One region of the Mesorhizobium sp. WSM4832 genome, then DNA from elsewhere that is predicted to be linked to it. Evidence: predicted binding sites of a transcription regulator. Region 1 holds the regulator's gene; each other region holds the start of a gene.
What was found. The regulator PhoB, encoded in region 1, activates phosphate uptake and scavenging genes when phosphate is short. The targets are predictions, from matches to a motif close to TGTCATNNANCTGTCAT.
Positions count from the first base shown of each region.

Region 2: the regulator PhoB is predicted to act here: its motif matches at 5,268-5,284, upstream of AC0L2L_RS10135 (alkaline phosphatase D family protein).
Region 3: the regulator PhoB is predicted to act here: its motif matches at 2,618-2,634, upstream of AC0L2L_RS26695 (LTA synthase family protein).

Region 1 covers NZ_JBVVQH010000008.1:12,135-19,921, forward strand. The annotation lists gene pstS (phosphate ABC transporter substrate-binding protein PstS) at 181-1,239, shown strand; gene pstC (phosphate ABC transporter permease subunit PstC) at 1,303-2,289, shown strand; gene pstA (phosphate ABC transporter permease PstA) at 2,293-3,144, shown strand; gene pstB (phosphate ABC transporter ATP-binding protein PstB) at 3,141-3,944, shown strand; gene phoU (phosphate signaling complex protein PhoU) at 3,965-4,666, shown strand; gene phoB (phosphate regulon transcriptional regulator PhoB) at 4,680-5,369, shown strand; gene AC0L2L_RS13130 (flavin-containing monooxygenase) at 5,552-6,811, opposite strand; gene AC0L2L_RS13135 (hypothetical protein) at 6,968-7,672, opposite strand.
Region 2 covers NZ_JBVVQH010000006.1:242-8,028, forward strand. The annotation lists gene AC0L2L_RS10120 (DUF1062 domain-containing protein) at 349-975, shown strand; gene typA (translational GTPase TypA) at 1,038-2,867, opposite strand; gene AC0L2L_RS10130 (hypothetical protein) at 3,061-3,348, shown strand; gene AC0L2L_RS10135 (alkaline phosphatase D family protein) at 3,622-5,196, opposite strand; gene AC0L2L_RS10140 (MFS transporter) at 5,462-6,745, opposite strand; gene AC0L2L_RS10145 (TetR/AcrR family transcriptional regulator) at 6,824-7,432, shown strand; gene AC0L2L_RS10150 (hypothetical protein) at 7,476-7,787, shown strand, end outside.
Region 3 covers NZ_JBVVQH010000022.1:92,650-100,436, reverse strand. The annotation lists gene fabF (beta-ketoacyl-ACP synthase II) at 1-58, opposite strand, end outside; gene AC0L2L_RS26710 (acyl carrier protein) at 93-329, opposite strand; gene fabG (3-oxoacyl-[acyl-carrier-protein] reductase) at 581-1,318, opposite strand; gene fabD (ACP S-malonyltransferase) at 1,454-2,407, opposite strand; gene AC0L2L_RS26695 (LTA synthase family protein) at 2,682-4,610, shown strand; gene AC0L2L_RS26690 (invasion associated locus B family protein) at 4,809-5,453, opposite strand; gene AC0L2L_RS26685 (hypothetical protein) at 5,570-5,995, shown strand; gene AC0L2L_RS26680 (CsgG/HfaB family protein) at 6,275-7,111, shown strand; gene AC0L2L_RS26675 (beta strand repeat-containing protein) at 7,411-7,787, shown strand, end outside.

The DNA of each region.
Region 1 (7,787 bases):
CGGCGGCAAACTGTGGCCGGTCCACCGAGGCCGCCGCGGACCCCTCCAAGCGTCCCCGTTCAGCCGTTACCGGGCTGACATGAAACTGTCATGCGACTGTAATAATCGAGGGCTATTGCCCTCACCGGGCGCCAATACAACGGGTGCCGAAAGACCATCTTCCGAACAGGAGCAGGCCACATGAGACATTTCATCCGCTCGGCGGCCGTTGCGATTGCAATGGCTGCGGCATCAACCCTTAGCATCTCCGCCGCGATGGCAGCCGACATTTCCGGCGCCGGCGCAACCTTCCCCTACCCGATCTACGCGAAGTGGGCCGACACCTACAAGAAGGAGACCGGCATCGGTCTCAACTATCAGTCGATCGGCTCCGGCGGCGGCATCAAGCAGATCAAGGCCAAGACCGTGACCTTCGGCGCTTCCGATGCGCCGCTGAAGGGCGAAGAGCTCGACTCCACCGGGCTCGCGCAGTTCCCGATGGTGATGGGTGGTATCGTTCCGGTCGTCAATCTCGAAGGTGTCAAGCCGGGCGAGCTGGTTCTCGACGGCCCGACGCTGGCCGATATCTTCCTCGGCAAGATCACGAGCTGGGATGACGCAGCGATCAAGAAGCTCAACCCCGACGTCAAGCTGCCTTCGCAGGCGATCGCGGTCGTTCACCGTTCCGACGGTTCGGGCACTACCTTCAACTTCACATACTATCTCGGCGATGTCAGCGCGGACTGGAAGGAAAAGGTCGGCGTCGACAAGGCAGTGGAATGGCCTGTCGGCATCGGTGCCAAGGGCAATGAGGGCGTTGCAAACAACGTTGCCCAGACCGGCGGTGCGATTGGGTATGTCGAGTATGCCTATGCCAAGCAGAACAAGCTGACCCACACCGATCTGGTGAACAAGGACGGGAAGAAGGTCGAGCCGACGGCGGCAGCGTTTTCGGCTGCGGCGGCCAACGCCGACTGGAACTCGCAGCCGGGCTACGGCGTGATCCTTGCCAACCAGCCGGGCGCCGAATCGTGGCCGATGACGGCGGCTACCTGGATTCTTGTCTACAAGAAGCCCGACGACGCGGCGGCCACGACCGAAGCGCTCAAGTTCTTCGCCTGGTCCTACGCCAAGGGCGACGAGCAGGCCGCTGGCCTGGACTACGTACCGATGCCCGACGCGGTCGTGAAGAGCGTCGAGGAAATGTGGGGCAAGGACATCGTCGATGCGAGCGGCAAGCCGCTCTACTCCGGCATGTAATTCCACGGAATAAGGGGGCGCCTCCCGGCGCCCTCTTGTCTGTTTCGAAATGCGAGGGGCCAGATGAGTGCCGTTTCCGAAGCCGTGACATCGTCCGCCATGCGGAGCAGGGAAGCGACAGTGCGCCGCTTCGCCCTCACAGACACGATCTTCCGGACGGCCACGCGCCTTTCCGCCATCCTCGTTCTGGTTATTCTCGGCGGTGTCGCCATCTCGCTGTTCGCCGGCTCGTGGGAGGCGCTGTCGAAGTTCGGCTTCTCCTTCCTGACCACCGAATCCTGGAACCCCGTCACCGAGAATTTCGGCGCTTTGGCGCCCATCTACGGCACTGTCGTCACCTCGGCCATCGCCATCATCATCGCCGTGCCGATCGGCATCGGCATCGCCATCTTCCTGACCGAGCTTTGCCCGCGACCGCTCCGGCGCCCTATCGGCATCGCCGTCGAGCTGCTGGCCGGCATCCCCTCGATCATCTACGGCATCTGGGGCCTGTTCGTCTTCGCGCCATTCCTGCAGACGACGATCCAGCCCTTCGTCATCTGGCTCTTCAAAGGCATCCCCGGCCTCAACAGCCTGTTTGCCGGCCCGCCCTACGGCATCGGCCTGCTGACCTCGTCGCTGATCCTCGCCATCATGGTGCTGCCGTTCATCACCTCGATCACCAAGGACGTGTTCGACACCGTGCCGGCGGTGCTGAAGGAATCGGCATATGGCATCGGCTGCACGACCTGGGAGGTGACCCGGCGCGTGACGATCCCCTATACCCGCATCGGCATCATGGGCGGCGTCATGCTCGGCCTCGGCCGTGCGCTCGGCGAGACGATGGCCGTCACCTTCGTCATCGGCAATGCGCACCGCATCAGCGCCTCGCTGTTCGCGCCGGGCACGACGATCTCGGCAACGATCGCCAATGAATTCACCGAGGCCGACGGCGACCTCTACACATCCTCGCTGGTGTCGCTTGGTCTGATCCTCTTCATCATCACCTTCATCATCCTTGCCATCGCGCGCTACATGCTGATGCGCATCGACGCCCGCACGGGAGCCTGACCGATGTCGACGTCCCTTGCACTCCACAACAGCCGCAAGCGAAAGAACGGCGTGATGATGACGCTTTGCGTCATCGCCGCCGGCATCGGCCTCGCCTGGCTGGCGCTGATCCTCGGCGCCCTGCTCTACAAAGGACTCTCGGGGTTGTCGCTGTCGGTGTTCACGCAAATGACACCGCCGCCCGGCGATGCCGGCGGCCTGCTCAACGCCATCTACGGCAGCATCGTGATGACCATCATCGGCATCGTCGTCGGCACGCCGATCGGCGTGCTGGCCGGCACCTACATGGCCGAGTATGGTCGCTTCTCGAAGCTCACCACGGTGGTGCGCTTCATCAACGACATCCTGTTGTCGGCCCCCTCGATCATCATCGGCCTGTTCGTCTATGAGCTGCTGGTGCGGCCGATGGGGCACTTCTCGGCGATTGCCGGCGCCGTAGCGCTGTCCATCCTGGTGATCCCCGTCGTGGTGCGCACCACCGAGGACATGCTCAACCTTGTGCCCAACGCACTGCGCGAAGCGGGCGCCGCCATCGGCGCGCCGCGCTGGGTGGTGATCCGCTCCGTCGCCTATCGCGCGGCCCTGTCCGGTATCGTCACCGGCATCCTTTTGGCGATCGCCCGTATTTCCGGCGAGACGGCGCCGCTTCTCTTCACCGCGCTCAACAACCAGTTCTGGTCGAGCAATCTCAATGCCCCGATGGCCAGCCTGCCGGTGACCATCTTCCAGTTCGCTCTCAGCCCCTACGAGGAATGGCAGCAGCTGGCCTGGACGGGCGCACTCATAATCACCCTGACGGTTCTCGGCCTGAGCGTCATCGCCCGCAGCCTGACCGGACGCAGAGAGGACAGATGAAACCGATGTTGTCCACCGACCTGAACGCACCCGACACGACCGTCGAGAAGGCCAAGATCGAGGTCAAGAACCTCAACTTCTACTATGGTCAGTCGAAGGCGCTGAAGGACATCAACCTGTCCCTGCCCGAGCGCAGCGTGACCGCCTTCATCGGGCCGTCGGGCTGCGGGAAGTCGACGCTGCTGCGCGTGCTCAACCGCATCTACGAACTCTACCCGAAGCAGAGCGCGGAAGGGCAGGTGCTGCTTGACGGCAAGAACATCCTCGACCGCTCGCAGGACCTCAACCTGCTGCGCACCAAGATCGGCATGGTGTTCCAGAAACCGACGCCGTTCCCGATGTCGATCTACGAGAACATCGCCTTCGGCGTCAGGCTCTACGAGAAGATCGGCAAGGCCGAGATGGACAGCCGCGTCGAGCAGGCGCTGAAGCGCGCGGCGTTGTGGAACGAGGTCAAGGACAAGCTGAACGCCAGCGGCCTCAGCCTCTCCGGCGGCCAGCAGCAGCGTCTGTGCATCGCCCGCACCGTGGCGGTGAAGCCCGAGGTCATCCTGCTCGACGAGCCGGCCTCGGCGCTCGATCCGCTGTCGACCGCCAAGATCGAGGAACTGATCGACGAGCTGCAGGCCGACTACACGATCGTCATCGTCACCCACAACATGCAGCAGGCGGCACGTGTGTCGCGGCAGACGGCGTTCATGTATCTCGGCGAGCTGGTGGAGTTCGACCGGACCGAGAAGATCTTCACCTCGCCCCGCGAGAAGCGCACGCAGGACTACATCACCGGCCGCTTCGGCTGAGTTCATACGAGGACATCATCATGGCCGAACATACCGTCGCTTCCTTCGACGAGGATCTGAGGCAGATCAGCCGGCTTATCAACGACATGGGCGACCTTGCGGCCTCCATGGTCGGCGCATCGGCCAGGGCCCTGCTCGAGACCGACAATGCGCTGGCGCAGCGCGTCGTCTCCGACGACGCCATCATGGACGCGCGCCAGCGCGAACTTGACGACCGCGCCATCACGCTGATCGCCAAGCGCCAGCCGATGGCGGACGATCTTCGCCATGTGGTCGGCTCGATCCGCATGGCGGGCGACCTCGAACGCATCGGCGATCTCGCCAAGAACATCGCCAAGCGCGTCGGTTCGGTGGGCGTCAGCGCCGCGCCACGCGATCTCACGCATTCGATCGATTCCATGGCGCAGCTGGTGCTGATCCAGGTCCAGGCCGTGATCCAGGAATACACGGTGGGCGACGCCACGGCGCTGGCCAAGCTTCGCAACGACGACGAACGCATCGACGTCAAATACACGTCCGTCTTCCGCGAGCTCCTGACCTACATGATGGAAGACCCGCGCAACATCACCGCTTGCACGCATCTTCTGTTCTGCGCCAAGAACCTCGAGCGCATCGGCGATCATGTGACCAACATCGCCGAGAACGCCTATTATGTGCTGACCGGCACGCAATTGCCCGCGAATCGTCCGAAGCAGGACGAGATGTCGGCGCCGGCGGCCTGAAGGGTAACTGGCAATGATCGCGCCACGCATCATGGTGGTGGAGGACGAGGAGCCGCTAGGAGTGCTGCTCCGCTACAACCTCGAATCCGAGGGTTACCAGGTCGAAGTGGTGACCCGCGGCGACGAGGCCGAAATCCGCCTTCAGGAAAACGTTCCCGACCTGCTCGTGCTCGACTGGATGGTGCCGGCGGTTTCCGGCATCGAGCTTTGCCGACGCCTCAGGATGCGGCCCGAGACCGAGCGGCTGCCGATCATCATGCTGACCGCGCGAGGCGAAGAAAGCGATCGGGTTCGAGGTTTGTCCACCGGCGCCGACGATTATCTGGTCAAGCCGTTCTCGACGCCGGAGTTCATGGCGCGCGTCAAGGCGCTGCTGCGCCGCGCCAAGCCAGAGGTGCTGTCCAGTGTGCTCAAGGTCGGCGACATCGTGCTCGACCGGGAATCGCATCGCGTCTACCGCAAGAAGAGCGAGATCAGGCTCGGCCCGACCGAGTTCCGCCTGCTCGAATTCATGATGCGTCACCCCGGCCGGGTGTTCTCGCGCAGCCAGTTGCTCGACAATGTCTGGGGCGAGACGATCTACATCGACGAGCGCACCGTGGACGTCCATGTCGGCCGCCTACGCAAGGCGGTCAACAACGGCCGCATGCCGGACGTCATCCGCACCATCCGCGGGGCGGGCTACGCGATCCGCGAGGATTAATGCATGTCGCGCAAAAGTGTGCAGCGGTGTTTTGCCAAAACGACATGCATAAAAACAAAGACTTAAAGCGCGCGCCTGAATCCGTTTCAGCGACGCGCTTTAGAGCCCTTCGATCCGATTAATAGCCTGAATCTCGCGAGAGGAAGAAGCCGCCTCCGGATGATATTCGCTTCGAGTCGGCATCACTGAATCGGGACGTCAGAGGCAGCTGCTAAACGACGCTGGATATCTTCGACCAACCGGCCTGCTTCCTCCGCGATTGCCAATATTGTGCCCGACCGTCGCGAGATCGCGAAAGGCAGGCCGGCAAAATACACGCCGGGAGCGCCTGCGAACCCGTTCTCGTGCAACGGTTGGCCGTGTGCATCGAGCACCTCGGGAACGCGCACCCACCCGAAATCCCCCCTGAACCCAGTGCACCAGATCACCGTTGTGATCCCCCTGGCGTCGAGATCGATTGATCGGACCGGTGGATTGGGCAGCAGCGCGGCAATCACCTCGGCCGGGTCCGGCTCAGCCCGCGGGGCATCGATACCGTTGCGCTCGATATACTCGTCGATCTGGCTTCGAATTCTTGCGGAGCCCTCGTCTGCATGGCGGACATGCGCTTCTGCCTCGTCGCTGAACGAGAGGTGTCCGGCGTCGACGCCCGTGAGCCGGCCCAGAAGGACAACGCCTTGCGCGCTGAGGGACTGCAGGCTGATCGTATGGAGCGCTCCTGTCAGCGGCCTTCCGGGAATGGGTCCCTGCTGAAGCATTTCCCTGCGCGTCACATCTATCAATCCGGAAAGAACCATCCAGACACTGATGTGGCGACCCCGATACATGCGGGGCAGTCGGCCGACCCGGCTGCTTGCAAGAAATACGGTTCGCCCCGCCTGGACCAAGTCCTCGGCGATTTGGCCGCCCGACTGGGCGCTGCCGATCACCAGGACGGCCCCATGGTCGAGACCGGATGCGTTGCGGTAGGCCGATGCATCGATCTGTCGGATGTTGAGCGGCAGCAAAGCAGAGAAAGGTGGGCGCGCCGGACAATTCTGGTTGCTGCTGGCGATCACCACGTTCCTCGCCCACAGGGAGCCGTTCGGAAGGGTCAGCCGGTAGAGGCCGCCGCTGGCAACAAGGTCGGTCACCGGCGTACCGGTTTCCACCGGAAGGCCATACCGCCCGGCATAGTCCTCCAACAGCGCGACAAACTCGCCGCTTGTCATCGCACCGTCGGGATCTGGGCCGACATAGGTATCCCCGGGCATGACTGTTTGGCTGTTGGGTGTGTTAATCCGAAAGGAGTCCCAGCGCTGGGTTCGCCAGGTCTCGCCGATGCGACCTCGCTCAAATACTCTATGGCGCAAGCCGCGCTGCTTCAGCGCATGACTGACGCCTAGCCCCGCCCAACCGGCACCGATGACGGCGGCATCAAGAACGTCCGTTCCGCTCGTCATTACGCTCCCCTCTGATTGTCAACCTATTGTATTTTGCGCAATCAGCAATGGCGGGCCTTCTGGTACCGCGGCGTCTGCTTCACAACCCGTCGGACTTCTTCAACTCTTTCGACCCGTTGCGGACATTCTCAGCGAACGTTTGCCGCCTGGAGCGCTTCAGCTTTTGACGGAATCGCCGACCCCGATGGTGCTCGCGCGTATCCACAGCAATCCGGCCAGCCAGGCGATGGCTGTCGCAAGAACCACTAAGCCCAGGTCAAGAGCCCACTCCGGCACGAACGCACGGAGCGCGATCGGCACCGCGCCGATGACGTAGAGAGCCAGTGGAATGCGCGGCATATCTCGTCCAACGGCAAGAGAGATCGCAAATGCCAGCGTTCCAAGCAGGAAAAGCAACGAACTGGCGACTAGAGCCAGTCCGAGCGGCCCGGCTCGCAGGTCCATGATGATCGTCGGCGGAAGTTTCGAAAATACGAGATTGATCACCACCTCCACACCTTCCAAACTTGCCAGCGCAATGAAGTTGATGACAAACGCGATGGTGCCGAATAGGCCCGTGCGCCTGCCAAACGCGAGAAACAAGCCCACGACGAGACCGAGCGCCAAAATCTCGGCGAGCGGCGCGAGGAGTTGCGTTAGATCGGTGGTCGAGATCAGCGAACTGCGTTTAGCCGCGTTGACCAAAAGAATGAGCGCACTTCCCACCCCGGCGACGGCGGCAAGCCGATAAAGCGTGGCGCCGGACACGGCCGCACTCGGCTGAGCAGTCCGGAGATTCTGCTTGTGCTGCGGTTCTTCGGCTGGGTCCTGGGATGATGTGAACGATTGCGAACGGCGAGTTTCGGCGTCTCTGGCGAGCATGTTCGGGTCCTCCGTCTGGGCATTTGGCAGCCGCGAAGACCGCAGGCCTGTTCCGATCCCATCGGTAATCATTGCTTACATTCGCAAACGCGAATTGTAAACAGTGATTACATTT
Region 2 (7,787 bases), on a different contig from region 1:
CGGTTGGGCAATGAGGGGCGGCGCCGACCTCGGCGGTTAACCGCTTGCTCCTCCACCGCCCTCCGGCTAGAAAAGCCCGCCCTTTACCCATTTTCGAGCGTCACTTTGCCTCAGTAACCGCCGGTCTCGCCAACTCCCCCGAATGCACCGCAGGCGCAGCCATTGGCGCGTCTGCTCCATCTCATGTGTTCTTCAGGCGGCGGTTCGAGACCGGTTTGGCATTGCTGAGCCGCGCGTCGCCCACGCCGACGCCTGATTTAAACACGCAGTCTTTCGCCACGCCGTGCCCGCATGGGCATCTCGACATCGCCGGCCTGAAGAACTTCCCGACGGGAAGGGCTTATCGGCATGTCCGGCCACCTGCGTATCCACTGGACGATCGCACCCGCAATCGCGCCTCGACCTCTCATCAACTGCAATCGCTGCGGAACCCTCAAGGCCTATCGCTGCAGTGGAAAATTCCGCGTCAACGCCAATGGCAAGCGCATCGATGTGTGGCTGATCTACCACTGCGTCGATTGCGACAATTCCTGGAATTTCGGCATTTTCGAGCGCTGCAACCGGCGTGACATCGAACCCGCCCTGCTACAGGCGCTCGAAAGCAACGATCCGGCGCTCGCGCGGCGCCACGCTTTCGACAGTATTGCGTTGCGCAACCATGCGGGACGCGTCGAGGAATTTCCCGATGTCGCCGTGCTCAAACAGGTGGTTGGAGGGACAAGGGAAAGCGCGAGCGCGCTGGAACTCCAGCTTGGGCTCGAAATGCCGACATCGCTGCGTCTAGACCGTCTGCTCGCCAACGAACTCGGCATCTCGCGTTCGCGGCTTCAGGCGCTGGAGGAGAAGCGATTGCTGGTCGTCGATCAGGACGGGATCAAAGCCCTGCGCAAGCCGGCCCGCGCCAGAACAACGATCCGCATCGACTTGGCCGGCGAGCCGGATCACCAAGCCATCATCCGCGCGGCCAGCGGATGAACGAGAGAGGGGCGAAGCACCCGGTGCTCCGCCCCTCTCGGACACGATCAGAAGTCAGAAAATCACGCCGCGCCCATCACCTTGGCCGACTTCTCGAAGCGCTTGCGCTCGTTCGGGTCGAGGTAGAGCTTGCGCAGGCGGATGGTCTTCGGCGTCACCTCGACCAGCTCGTCGTCCTGGATCCAGGCCAGCGCCCGCTCCAGCGTCATGCGGATCGGCGGCGTCAGCTTCACCGCTTCGTCCTTGCCGGCGGCGCGGATGTTGGTGAGCTTCTTGCCTTTCAGCACGTTCACCTCAAGGTCGTTGTCGCGCGAATGAATGCCGATGATCATGCCCTGATAGACCTTGACGCCCGGATCGATGATCATCGGACCGCGATCTTCCAGGTTCCACATCGCATAGGCGACGGACTCGCCCTGCTCGTTGGAGATCAGCACGCCGTTGGTACGGCCGGGCAATTCGCCCTTGTAGGGCTCATAGGCGAAGAACAGCCGGTTCATCACCGCGGTGCCGCGCGTGTCGGTCAACAGTTCCGACTGGTAGCCTATCAGGCCGCGCGTCGGCGCGTGGAAGACAAGGCGCTGGCGGTTGCCGCCGGAGGGGCGCAGCTCGACCATCTCGGCCTTGCGCTCCGACATTTTTTGCACGACGACGCCGGCATGCTCCTCGTCGACGTCGATGACGACTTCCTCGACAGGCTCCAGCAATTCGCCGTTCTCGCCCTTCTGCATGACGACGCGCGGACGCGACACGGCAAGCTCGAAACCCTCGCGGCGCATCGTTTCGATCAGCACCGCGAGCTGCAATTCGCCGCGGCCGGAAACGAAGAACGAATCCTTGTCGGGCGATTCCTCGATCTTCAGCGCGACATTGCCTTCGGCCTCGCGCAACAGGCGGTCGCGGATGACGCGGCTGGTCACCTTGTCGCCCTCGGTTCCGGCGAGCGGGCTGTCGTTGACCAGGAAGGACATGGTCACGGTCGGCGGGTCGATCGGCTGCGCATGCAGCGGCTCGCTCACCGCCGGATCGCAGAACGTGTCGGCGACTGTGCCCTTCGACAGGCCGGCGATCGCCACGATGTCGCCCGCCTGGGCTTCTTCGATCGGCTGGCGCTCGAGGCCGCGGAAGGCAAGGATCTTGGAGATGCGGCCGGTTTCGATCTGGGCGCCGTCATTGTGCAGCACCTTGACCGCCTGGTTGGCCTTCAGCGTGCCCGACTCGATGCGGCCGGTGATGATGCGGCCGAGGAACGGATTGGCCTCGAGAATGGTGCCGATCATACGGAACGGGCCTGGATGCACCGTCGGCGCCGGCACATGCTTGACGACGAGGTCGAACAGCGGCGCCAGGCCCTGGTCCTTCGGGCCCTCGGGGTTTTCCGAGACCCAGCCGTCGCGACCGGATCCGTAGAGGATCGGGAAATCGAGCTGCTCGTCGGTGGCGTCGAGCGCGGCGAAGAGGTCGAACACCTCGTTCACCACCTCGATGTGGCGGGCATCGGGACGGTCGATCTTGTTGATGACGACGATGGGCTTGAGACCGACCTTGAGCGCCTTGCCGACCACGAACTTGGTCTGCGGCATCGGCCCTTCGGCGGCATCGACGAGCACGATCGCCGAATCCACCATCGACAGGATGCGCTCGACCTCACCGCCGAAATCGGCGTGTCCGGGCGTGTCGACGATGTTGATGCGGGTGCCGTGCCAGTCGACCGAGGTCGCCTTGGCGAGGATGGTGATGCCGCGTTCCTTCTCGAGGTCGTTGGAATCCATGGCGCGCTCGGCGACGCGCTGGTTGTCGCGGAACGATCCGGACTGTTTCAGGAGCTGGTCGACCAGGGTGGTCTTTCCATGGTCGACGTGCGCGATGATCGCGATATTGCGGATGTTCATTGTCTGGTCTCGGGAGTGTTGCGGGCGGCAGGCCCAAAAGCGCCGCCCTTTTCGGTTGCGCGGCTCATACAAGGTTTTTCGCAATTGCGAAAGGGGAGGCCCTATCCCAATTAATGGTCACTGATTCTTAAACGTCTTAGTGTGAAATGATTCTGTTAACCAAGGCGGAACCTTTGAGGGGCCGGACAGTTCGATGTTCATGACCGATCAGATGTCCAGATTGCGTCCGGTTTTTGCGTGGGCAGCGCTTGGTGTGCTTGTCGCGGCAGGCGCCGCGCAGTCGGCAGCCGCGCTGAGGGACGCCAACCCGATCGCGCCGCCTGACGTCAAAACCGCGCAGCAGATGTTCGCCGACGCCCCCGACGGTGTCGACCCGATCGTCACTGGCCCAGTCAGCGCCGCCTTCAAGCAGCGGCAAAAGGACGCCAACTGCGACACGGCGGTATGGCCGAAAATTCCCGCGGCTTGCTATCCGGATTGATCATCGCCGCGCGGAATGCGGCAAACGTAGCGATCCTTCGCGCCCCCCCTCTGCCCTGCCGGGCATCTCCCCCTCGAGGGGGGAGATTAGCAGCTTTGATCCCGCCGCCAGTCCTGCGGCGTTGGAAATTGGCGAAAGCCGATGCGAAATCCGATCTCCCCCCTTGAGGGGGAGATGGCCGGTCCACCCTCCGAAGCTGCAGCGCAGGTGCTGCGAAGGACGGGCAGGCCAGAGAGGGGGGTCTCGCGACGGCACCTCTGATTTTACAGATCCTTACGCCGACCGCACCGGATCCAGCGTCACCTTGTAGAGCTCGTTGTCGTCGCGGTCCATCAGCCGCACGGTGAGCTGCTCGGTCGCGCCGGAAATGTCGACGAGGCCGAAGAACTGCAGGCCGGCCGATGGCGGCAGGTTCTGGCCCTGCTCGGCGGTCGGGGCCTTGATGAATTTCAGCTCCGGCCCAAAGGTCATGTCGAGGTCGTTGGGGCCGAACGTGCCGGCATGGATCGGGCCGGAGACGAATTCCCAGAACGGGTTGAAGTCCTGGAACTGCGCCTTGTCGGGGTTGTAGTAATGCGCTGCGGTGTAGTGCACGTCGGCGGTGAGCCACACCGTGTTGGTGATGCCGGCATTCTTGATGAAGCGCAGCACATCGGCGAATTCGAGCTCGCGGCCCTTCGGCGCGCCATTGTCGTTGTTGCTGACGGCCTCGAAGCCAGCCTTCTTCGCCGCATCGTCCCAGACGACAAGGCTGAGCGGCATGTCGGCGGCGATGATCTTCCAGGTTGCCTTGGAATTCGCCAGCTCGCGCTTCAGCCATTTGGACTGCTCTTCGCCGATCATGCGCGACTTCGCCGTCAGTGTTTCCTCCAGATCGGGGCCGTTGGGGCCGCGATAGGAGCGCATGTCGAGAAAGAACACGTCGAGCAGCGGCCCATGCGAAATCTTGCGGTAGACGCGGCCGGGCTCCGACGGTTCGTAGCGAATGGTCGTCATCTCATGGAACGCGCGTGCCGCACGCGCCGCCAGCACATGGATGGATTTCTCCGTGTAACGATTGTCGGCGGTCAGGTCCTTCGAGTCCGACCAGTTGTTGAGCACCTCATGGTCATCCCACTGGTAGAAAGTCGGGCAGATGGCGGAGAGGCCAAGCACGTGCTTGTCCATCATGTTGTACTTCCACTGGTCGCGGTACTCGTCCAGCGTCTCGGCGACCTTGCGCTTGCCGTCGAGCATGACGACGTTCTTCCACTTGCCGCCGCCGGGCAGGTCGACCTCGTCCTTCAAGGCGCCGTCGGCATAGATCGTATCGCCGGAATGCAGGAAGAAGTCCGGCGTGTGCCTGGCGATTGTCGAGTAGGTCTTCATGCCGGTTTCGTCGATGCCCCAGCCCTGGCCGGCGGTGTCGCCCGACCAGGCGAAGCGCACGTCGCGCTTGGACGACGGCGCGGTGCGGAAGCGGCCGACGATCGGCTCCGAGACGGTGTTGATGTCGGAGAGATCGGCCGCGACCATGCGATAGAAGATATCCTGGTCGGAGGCGAGGTCGGTGAGCAGCCGCTTCACCGTGTAGTCGCTGGCCGGGGAGGTATCGAGCGGCGCAAGCCTGGTGGCGTTGGCGAAGCTTTCTGTCGTCGACACCTCATACATGACGCGCGCCGGACGGTCCGTGCGGGCCCACACCATGCCGGACGTGGCGTCGACGTCGCCGGACTGGACGCCATGCGTGAAGGCCGGGCGCTGGTTGGCGCGGGAATAGTAAGGCAATGCCAGTCCGGAGGCACCGACAAGCCCGAACGCGCTGGCTGAGGTGACGAAAGCGCGGCGGGTCAACGAAAGCTTGTTCATGGCTGTCTCCGGATGGCATTGAACGGGACCGCCAAGCTCTCGCCTCAATGTTTCAGGCGTGTCTCGGAACCATGAAGTTTTGATAACAATGAACAGACTAGTGAAGACCACCATCGTCGCCGGAAGGCGTGTCGAGATTCGGGTCAGGGCGAGCCGAAAATGGTGGTCTCCGAGAACCGGAGCGGAGCGTACTTTTCGTACGTGAGCACCGGAAGCGCAGGAGACTGCCGTTTGCAGGCCGGCCTCACCCGAAAATCGACGCGCCTTAAGCCGCCTGCGGCTCCGGATCGAAGGCCGGCCGGCTCGTGTTGATCAAGAGCGAGATACAGGCCGCCGCGATACCGGTCATGCCGGCAATCAGGAACGCCAGCTCGTAATTGCCCTGCAGCTCGCGCATCGTGCCGCCGAAGGCGGCGGCGGCCGCCGCGCCGACCTGATGGCCGGCGACGATCCAGCCGAACACGATCGGCCCGCTGCGGTCGCCGAAAGCCTCGTTGGCGAGCCTCAGCGTCGGCGGCACGGTGGCGATCCAGTCGAGGCCGTAGAGCACGGCGAAGATGACCAGGCTGGTCGCCGAGAAGCCGGAATAGGGCAGGTAGATCAGCGACAGGCCGCGTATCGCGTAGTAGACGCCGAGCAGCTTGCGCGGATCGAAACGGTCGGTGAGCCAGCCGGACAGCGTGGTGCCGATAAGGTCGAAGATACCCATCATCGACAAGAGCCCGGCTGCCTGCACCTCGCCGATACCCATGTCGCCGCAAAAGGCGATGAGATGCGTGCCGACCAGGCCGTTGGTGGTGAAGCCGCAGACGAAGAAGGTGGCGAACAGATACCAGAACACCCTGGTGCCGGCGGCGCGGCGCAGCGTGTTCAGCGTATGCGCCAGGAAGTTGCCTTGCGAAGCCGGCGATACCGGCGGCACGTCGCCCGCATCGGCGCCGTAGCGCATCTGGCCGATCGAAGCGGGACGTTCGGGCACCAAAAGCAGGACGAACGGGATGAGCGCCGCCGTGGCCACCGATACAGCAATCGCGACAGGCTTCCAGCCGCCGGACTGGGCGAGTGCGGCGATGAGCGGCAGGAACACCAGCATGCCGGTGGCGCTGGACGCCGACATCAGGCCCATCACGAGGCCGCGATTGGTCTTGAACCAGCGATTGACGATGGTGGCGCCGAGCACGCTCGCCACCGCGCCTGAACCGATACCGGAGAACACGCCCCAGGTGATGAAAAGGTGCCAGGGCTCGGTCATGAACAGGCTGAGCGCGGTCGAGCCCGACATCACCAGCAACGAGCCGAGCAGCGTGCGGCGGAGCCCAATGCGCTCCATCAGCGCCGCCGCGAACGGCCCGGTGAGGCCGTAGAGCAGGATGCCGACGCTGGCAGCCCAGGAAGTCACGTCGCGGTGCCAGCCAAAACTTTCTTCCAGCGGCACCATCATCACCGACGGCGCCGAGCGAAGCCCGGCCGCGATCAAAAGGCAAAGGAAAATGACGGCCACCACGACGAAAGCGTAGCGCTGGCCAAATGGGCGGGACTGGGCTATCATGTTACTGACCGGTACGTTGCAATGGAATCACGCCATACATACGTACCGGTCAGTAACATTGTCAAGCGAGTTGTTTGCATGTCATCGGACAAGAAAATTGATGCGTCGTTGAGCGATGCCCCGGTCCCGAAGGCGGCGGACAAGATCCTGAACGTGGCGTTCGACCTGTTCTATCGCGAAGGCATCCGGGCGATCGGTGTCGACGAGATCGTCAGGCGCGCCGGCGTCACCAAGCCGAGCCTCTACCGCAGCTTCCCGTCCAAGGATGAGCTCGCGGCCTCTTATCTGCGCAAATACGACCTCGAATTCTGGGAACGCTTCGACGAGGCCGTCGACGCGCATCCGGGCAATCCGCGCGCCCAGATCATCGCCTTCCTCACTCGTGTCGGCAAACGCACGCAGAAGCCCGATTATCGCGGTTGCGGCATGACCAACGCGGCGGTGGAATATCCCGAGCGCGGGCATCCCGCGCGAGTGGTGAGCGAGAACAACAAGCACGAACTGCGCCGGCGCCTGCGCGCCATGGCGGCCGCGATGGGTGCCGCCGATTCCGACACGCTTGGCGACGGTCTGCTGCTTCTCATCGAAGGCGCCTATATCAGCGGCCAGCTCTTCGGCAAGGGCGGACCGGCGGCGGCCGTCGCGCGCAACGCCGACCTGCTCATCGAAGCCAGCTTGAAGAAATAGCGATTGGCGCTACGCTTCGGCAACTCGAACGGAGTTGTCCGCGATGCGTGCTCTTCTGATCCCGCTTGCCCTCGCTGGGCTGTGCCAGGCGGCCGAGGCCGGCGACATCTCCAGCGCCTACACCGATCTCGACTGGAAGAAGGACTGCGTCACCTATGCGCAAGCCGCTGAAGGCGACGGCGACTGGGCGAACCTTGCCTGCTCCGGCTATCGCGGCTACCCGGTGCTGATCGGCTATGACGACGCACGCGAATCCGTCTATTACGGCTTTCCGTCGGACGACATGACTTCGGTCTGGGAGAGTTTCACCGCCTTCAACGGGTCCGGTCCGAAGGTGGAATGGCGGATCGAGACG
Region 3 (7,787 bases), on a different contig from region 1:
CGACGCCCATGCCGAACGGCGAAAGCAGGCCAAGGCCCGTGACGACGACACGCCTCATGGCAGGTCCTCCCCGGTGATGCCTGCGAAAAAACTCAGGCCGAGGCCTTGTCGATATACTTCACGGCGTCGCCGACGGTGAGGATGGTCTCGGCGGCATCGTCGGGAATTTCGACGCCGAACTCTTCTTCGAACGCCATGACGAGTTCGACCGTGTCGAGGCTGTCCGCGCCCAGGTCGTCGATGAAGCTCGCCTGTTCCGTCACCTTGTCGGCGTCGACGCCGAGATGCTCGATGACGATCTTCTTGACGCGCTCTGCGGTGTCACTCATTTGGGGCAATCCTCGTCTTATGTTGTCTATGCTTCGTTAGCGGGCAGAATGCCGCTAATCAAGCTCAAAGATGGTCTTGCGGGCAACGCAACGCCACAGGACCGGTTTTTGCCCGAACCGCCGGGTTGCGGGCCGCATTACACGAAAAATCGCGGGCGTCCAAGCCGAAATAGCTGTTTTCGCACCCCTAGAACCTTGTTCGGAATTCGTCCCGCCGATGGCCGACGGGGCGGAATTATCAACAAAGGTTCTCAGATCATCGCCATGCCGCCATTCACGTGAATGGTCTGGCCGGTGACGTAAGCCGCCTCGTTGGAGGCGAGGTAGGCGACCGCGGATGCGACCTCCGCGCTGGTGCCCATGCGCCGGGTCGGGATGGCGGCCATGATCGTCTCTTTCTGCTTGTCGTTGAGCTTGTCGGTCATGGCCGATTCGATGAAGCCCGGGGCGACGCAGTTGACGGTGATGTTGCGGGTGGCGATCTCCTGCGCCAGCGACTTGGAAAAGCCGATCATGCCGGCCTTGGAGGCACAGTAGTTGGCCTGGCCGGGATTGCCGGTGACGCCGACCACCGAGGTGATGTTGATGATACGGCCATGGCGGCGGCGCATCATTGGATGGGTCAGCTCGCGGGTGAGCCGGAACACGGCGGTGAGGTTGACCTCGATCACGGAATCCCAGTCGGCGTCCGACATGCGCACGAACAGGCCGTCCTTGGTGATGCCGGCATTGTTGACCAGGATGTCGACGCCTTCGAGGTCGGCCTCCGCCTTCTGGCCGAGCGCCTTGACCGCGTCGCGGTTGGTCAGGTCCGCGGGAAACAGTTTTACACGGTCGCCGAGCTCATTGGCCAGCGCCTCCAGCTTCTCCACGCGTGTGCCGTGCAGGCCGACGATGGCGCCCTGGCTGTGCAGCACCCTGGCGATCGCTTCGCCGATGCCTCCCGATGCGCCGGTGACAAGCGCCTTGCGGCCGGTCAGTTCGAACATTTTTGCAACCTCATTTTTCAGACGCCTGCAAGCAGTCGCGTTCCGTATACGTCATATCGTCCAAGTCACGCTAGACAAGCGTCGGAGATTAGCGAAGGCCTCCTTCCCGTCGTCATCCACGGGCGGAGCGGGGCCTCATCCCAACGCCGCCAGCGCCGCCTCGACTTCGGCGGCCGTGCCGATGGCGCCGGTGGCGATGTCGCGGTTGATGCGGCGTGCCAGGCCCGACAGCACCTTGCCGGCGCCGACTTCGTAGAGGGTCGATACACCATTGGCGCCGAACCACTCCACCGTCTCGCGCCAGCGCACGCGGGCAACCACCTGCTCGACCAGGCGGCGGGCGATCTCGTCCGGGTCGCTGGTCGGCGTCACGGTGACGTTGGAGACGATCGGAACGATTGGCGCGGATTTAGCCACACCGGCCAGCGCCTCGCGCATGATGTCGGCGGCCGGCGCCATCAGCGCCGAGTGGAAGGGGGCGGACACCTGCAGCATCAGCGCGCGCTTGGCGCCCTTTTCGGTGCAGAGCCTGGCCGCCAGCTCGACCGCCGCCTTGGTGCCCGAAATGACCAGCTGGCCGCCGCCATTGTCGTTGGCGACCTGGCAGACGGAGCCTTTGCCGGCCCCTTGCGCTGCCTCGGCGCAGGCGGCTTCGACATCGGCCTGCTCCAGCCCGATGATCGCCGCCATGGCGCCCTCGCCCGCCGGCACCGCCGCCTGCATGGCGTTGCCGCGGGTCCTGAGCAGCCTTGCGGCGTCACCGACCGAAACGAAGCCGGCCGCGGCAAGCGCGGAATATTCGCCCAGCGAATGTCCGGCGACATAGGCCACCTTGTCCTTCAGCGAGAAACCGCGCGCTTCGAGCGCCCGCATCGCCGCCAGCGACACCGCCATCAGCGCCGGCTGGGCGTTGGCGGTCAGCGTCAGCGTCTCTTCCGGGCCTTCCCAGATGAGTTTCGACAGTTTTTCGCCGAGCGCGGCGTCCACTTCCTCGAAGACGCGGCGCGCTTCGGGGAATGCATCGGCAAGGTCTTTGCCCATGCCGACGGCCTGGCTGCCCTGTCCCGGAAAGGTGAATGCGACGGCCATTTGAGGTCCCTCCAAAGGCTGGTTTTCCCTGCCTCTGGCGCAAGGCGGACGGCCAAGTCAAGCCCGCGGGCGCCTATTCGAGCCGTATTTCAGCCGGAAAAGCCGGCTGACTCCCTGTTCCAAAAGGCCTTTTGACGATCACACCTGATGAAAACCGCTCACGAATCGTTTGCTGGCTCTTCTTATTTCCGCCACAGGCGCTAGCTTTGCGTGACACTTCGATGACAGAACCATGACGCGGGCGGAAAGCGTTGCGTGGGCCGGGGGAAGTAGAGTGGCAAGGATCAGAAGAGGCGCGGCCAAGCCCGTGCCGCAGTTCTTGGAAGACGATCCGTCCACCGGCTACCTGCCGGGACGACCCTGGCCGACCCTACGCTACGGCCTGACGACGCTTCTTGCGGCGGCCCTGCTTGTATTCGCGATCGAATGGATCGTGCGCGGCGATTTCTTCGGCACGGTCGATTTCTTCCTGCAGCCTTTCAAGCCGGGCTGGACGACCATCTTCGTCTTCGCGCTGGTCATGGTCGGTCTCGACGCCATACTCGGCCGCAGCCACCAGAGCCTGATGATCGTGGCGCCGCTGACGCTGGCGCTCGCCTTTGTCGGTCACCAGAAATCGCGTTATCTCGGCGATCCCCTCTATCCGACGGATTTCCTGTTTGCGCGCCAGATCATGGCGCTGATGCCGCTGCTGGTGCGCGAGCGCCCATGGACCGCCATCATGCTGGCTGCCGGCATCATCGGCGGGCTGTCGCTGCTGGTCTACGGCTGGCGGACCTGGCGCCGGCGGGTGCCGATCCTCAGCCGCAAGGGCCGCCTCGCGCGGCTGGCGCTCGCCGTGCCGCTGCTCGCCTTCTTCGTCTCGATCATGGACTACGCCACCTTCTCATGGACGCGCGACCGGCTGCAGATCATCCCGATCATGTGGGACCAGAAGGAAAACTACGCCTCCAACGGCTTTGCGCTGGCCTTCGCGATGAACGTGCCGATGGCGCATGTCTCGGCGCCGCCCGGCTATTCGGACAAGACGATGGCCGCCATCGAGCGTCCCAATGTTGCAGCCTCGGTGCCCGACAAGAAGCCGGACATCATCGTGGTGATGAGCGAGTCCTTCTGGGATCCGACCAAGTTGCCCGGCGTCACCATCAAGCCGGACCCGATCCCGACGGTCAGGGCGTTGCGCTCCGGTTCGATGTTCTCGCCCGAGTTCGGCGGCATGACCGCCAATATCGAGTTCGAGGCGCTGACCGGCTTTTCCAACGCCTTCCTGCCGGCCGGATCGATCCCCTACCAGCAATATGTGCGCACGCCTACGCCGTCGCTGGCGACCTTCCTGAAGAGCGTGGGCTACCGGGCGCACGCCATCCATCCCGGCACCAACTGGTTCTGGAACCGCGGCGCCGTCTACGCCGATTTCGGCTTCAACGACTTCCGCTCCGAAGAGACGCTGCCGCCGATGGAAAAGCGCGGGCCCCTGGCGTCAGACGCGGCGATGACCGACGAGATCATCCGTGAGGCCGACACCAGCGACGACCCGGTGTTCCTGTTCGCCGTCAGCCTGCAGAACCACGGCCCCTACGAGCCCTACCGCTACTATAATCCGACGCATTCGGTCGCGGCGCCGATCAGTTCCTGGGCGCGGGAGTCGCTGCTTTCCTATACCGAGGGCTCGGCCGACGCCGACCACGGCCTGCAGCGGCTGATCGACTGGGCGAAGAAGCGCGAGCGCCCGACCATCATCGCTTTCTTCGGCGACCACCTGCCGCCGCTCGGACCCGTCTATGTCGAGACAGGCTTCCTCAAGGACAATGTCGCGCCGCGCAAGGAGCCGACGGCGGAGGCCGCGCTCGAACACCACGACACGCCCTTGGTCATCTGGTCAAACCGTACCGGCCCGGTGGAGAATATCGGCGCGGTGAGCCCGGCCTTCCTGCCCTACCATATCCTGACCAGCGCCGGCATCACCCACCCCTATTACACCGGCTTCCTCGGTGCGATGCGCGAACGCTACCGGGTCATCGACCGCAACCTGCTCTTGTCGCCCTCGGGCGAAGCGACGCCGGACTGGGCGAGGCAGAAGCAGATCGACCCCAAGATCAACGATTTCCGGCTCATCCAATACGACATGATGTTCGGCAAGCGGCACACGGCGCCCGACTTCTTCCCCGAGACGGTGGACAAGCTCGTCGCGCATACGAGCTGAAGCGGCGGCCGTTGGAGCCGCGAGTTGACGTTGCAGCCAAATTAGTCAGCACGCGGCCAGCGCAGCTGGAATGGCGACTTCGGGGCCGATTGCGGACTGGCGGCTTTGCGGCGTGCACCTTCAGAAGCGCACCTGCCGGCGGAATTCACTACCGCTCTCCGGCGGGCCCACGAAACAACACGTGGGCGATCAGTTAGTTCAGTTAGTGGAGTTTATCGACGCGTATGCCTCGGCAAACGATTTTGTTGGCAGCGGCAATCTTATCGATCGGCCATCGGACGAAAAAATGGTGGCGGATCCGCTGGTCCCTTTTCCCAGCGCGTCGACGAGTGGCTGCGGGGCTTCGCCTTCGACCAGGCATCCCTGCGCCGTGCAACGGCTGATTTTGAAACTCTCGCTGTATGCGCCGATCTTGATTGTCACACCCTTGTCGATCGCCAGGCCAAGCGGCACAGCCATCTGCATGCGGGGGCCGTCGGAAGCTGGCCGCGCAATCCCCAGAACCAGTGCGATCTGGTCGCCGACGGCGGAGCGCACGATCACCTGGCAATTCGGTTTGGTCGCCTTGTCCAGACATTCGGTCGTCCATGATCCGAAAGCCGCTGCGGCCTGTGTCTCGCGAGCGACCGGCTTCTCGGCCTTGCGCTTGGGCGCTGCGGTTATCGGAGCACCGGCCGCTGGATCCTGTGCGGAAGGAGCCTTGTCCGGCAACCCGATCTGTCGCTCCGGCACGATAGGCTCGATGATCGTATCCAATCCCTGACGACCTTGTGTCTGCGCGACGGCCGAGCTGGCGATGGCAGCAAGAAAGAGCGTGCAAAAAACATAGATACGGCGGCGCATTGTCGAAATCCTGCTTCGGCGGGTGCATTTTATTTGCCCACCGTAATGCCAAATGGACGGGACTGCCAGCCGGCAAGAAACAGTAACTTGACACCGCCAGCCCAAGAGCTGATTCTTTGGCTGGGGATATCGAATTTCGACGGCTGTGGCATTTGTCGCGCCGAGAACTGTTGGGGATATGTGCTTTGGGTAGATTTCTGGCGAAGGCCGCTGTCTTTGTTTTTGCGACTGTCGTTTGGGGATCGGCCGCGTCGGCCGACGCCTACGTCAATCAGCTCGACCAAAGCCTGGGAGGCCAGGGCGTGGCGCAGATGAACGCCGGCGCCAGTCCAGCTTATGTTCCGCAGCTTCCGGCAGACGCCCGTCCCCTGGTCGTTCGTCCGGCCAAGGGCCGCCAGACAGACGCGTCCAGAAGCCGCGCTCTGGCGGCCAGGAAGCACCCTGCCTACCCCAATGTGGGTGACGGTGTGTCCCTGGCGCTGGCCGGAGCAAAGACCGATACGCAATTGCCAAATGTAGGCCGTGGCGTGGTCAAGCGCTGAGGGGCCCCTTGCCTGCGCATCGGGCGGACGCCGGGCTCTACAACCCAATGCACCCAAAAAAAGTCACTAACCGTCGAAACAGGGCATTGCTGCGGCCGAAAGCACCGTTTTTTCACCGCAAAGCACGCCAAAGTTAACTCTAAAGCACGCTAAAGTAGCAACCCCGCTTGTAACGCCGAAAGCAAGCAGCTAATCCTTAACGGCGAGTTAACACAGGGGACCTGGCCGTGCATCGCGCGGCTATGGGTGTTGGGGGTATTTATGAGGGTGTCCACGGGGATGGGCCTGTTGGCCTTGGTGTGCCTTGTCGTGTCTGGTTGCCAGACCGGACAGCAGTTGCCGACACCTCCCGCCCATCTCGAATCCCTTACCAAGACCACGCACAGGCTGTCGGATGCTCCCGCCCCCGCCGTCCCGGTGGACGTCGCCGTCTATGATTTCCCGGACCTGACCGGGCAAGCCAAACCGAACGAGAATTTTGCCGAATATAGCCGGGCCGTCACGCAAGGCGGGTCCAGCATTCTGATCGACGTTCTGAAGTCCGCCGGCCACGGCAATTGGTTCCGGGTGGTGGAGCGCGGCGGGCTGAAGAACCTCGTGCAAGAGCGCACCTTGATCGAGAACACGCAGCGCGCCTACGGAAAAGGCCTGTCCAACCTTCCGCCGGTGCGTTTTGCGGGCCTCATTCTCGAGGGCGGCATCGTCGGGTACGATTCGAACGAACAGACAGGCGGAGCCGGAGCGCGCTATCTCGGTATCGGTGGCGATATCACCTATCGTTCGGACCTGGTGACGATTTCCTTGCGGGCCGTGAGCGTGCAGACCGGCGAAATACTGGTCTCCACCACGACATCCAAGCAGATTTACTCCTTTGAGGCGCGTGGTGGCGCTTACACATTTGCCGCGCCCACGGAATTGCTCGAGATCGAAGCCGGAACGACTTACAACGACCCCGGCCATTTGGCAGTGCGTGAGGGCATGGAATTGGCCGTTTACTCGCTGATCGTCCAGGGTGTGAAGCAAGGGCTTTGGAAGCTGAGCGATCAGAACCGCGCGCCGGCGCTCATTGGAGAATTTCAAAAGATCTATGCAAAGGCGGACAGGCCGACGTCCTGACCGTGGCAGCTACCACATTGGAGCTCTGGGTTGAACAAAGGGTCATAAGTAAGGTTTAGAAATATCTTTGAGAGCGATATTAAAAATAGCCACAGCAATCTTGTGGAAGTGATTTGTGTCACGGCCAATTTTTATTACTGGTTTATTTGGTTACCTCAACAAGTTATCAAGTTATTAACATTTTCCACTTGTTCTTTTTTACAAACCCGTGTTAGTTCACGTTTGGGAATCTGGCTTTTGCGATGCCGGGTGGGTTTGAGGCTTTGCCTCGTGGCTTCCATCAAAGGGGGAATTATCGAATGACACGTTCCAGGATCTTCCGCGCCAGCCTGCTGGCCAGCGCAGCGATGATGCCGATGGCGGGGGCCGCCATGGCCGGCAACACCGCGTTCATCAGCCAGCTCAACGACAGCAACTTCGCCTATTTGTCGCAGGTTGGTTCGAACAGCGGCTTCATTTACCAGCACGGCACAGGAAACTTCTTCCTGCCGCTCGACGGCTCCAACAATCCTTCTGTCGCCCAGACCGGCACCAACACGCTCGGCGTGGAGCAGCTCGGCAACGCAAACTTCATTGGCGGCGTGTTCCTGCAAACCGGCAACAACGTTGCCGGCCTTGCCCAGTTCGGCGAGCATAATCTGGTCAACAGATTCCTGCAGACCGGCAACAACCGCGG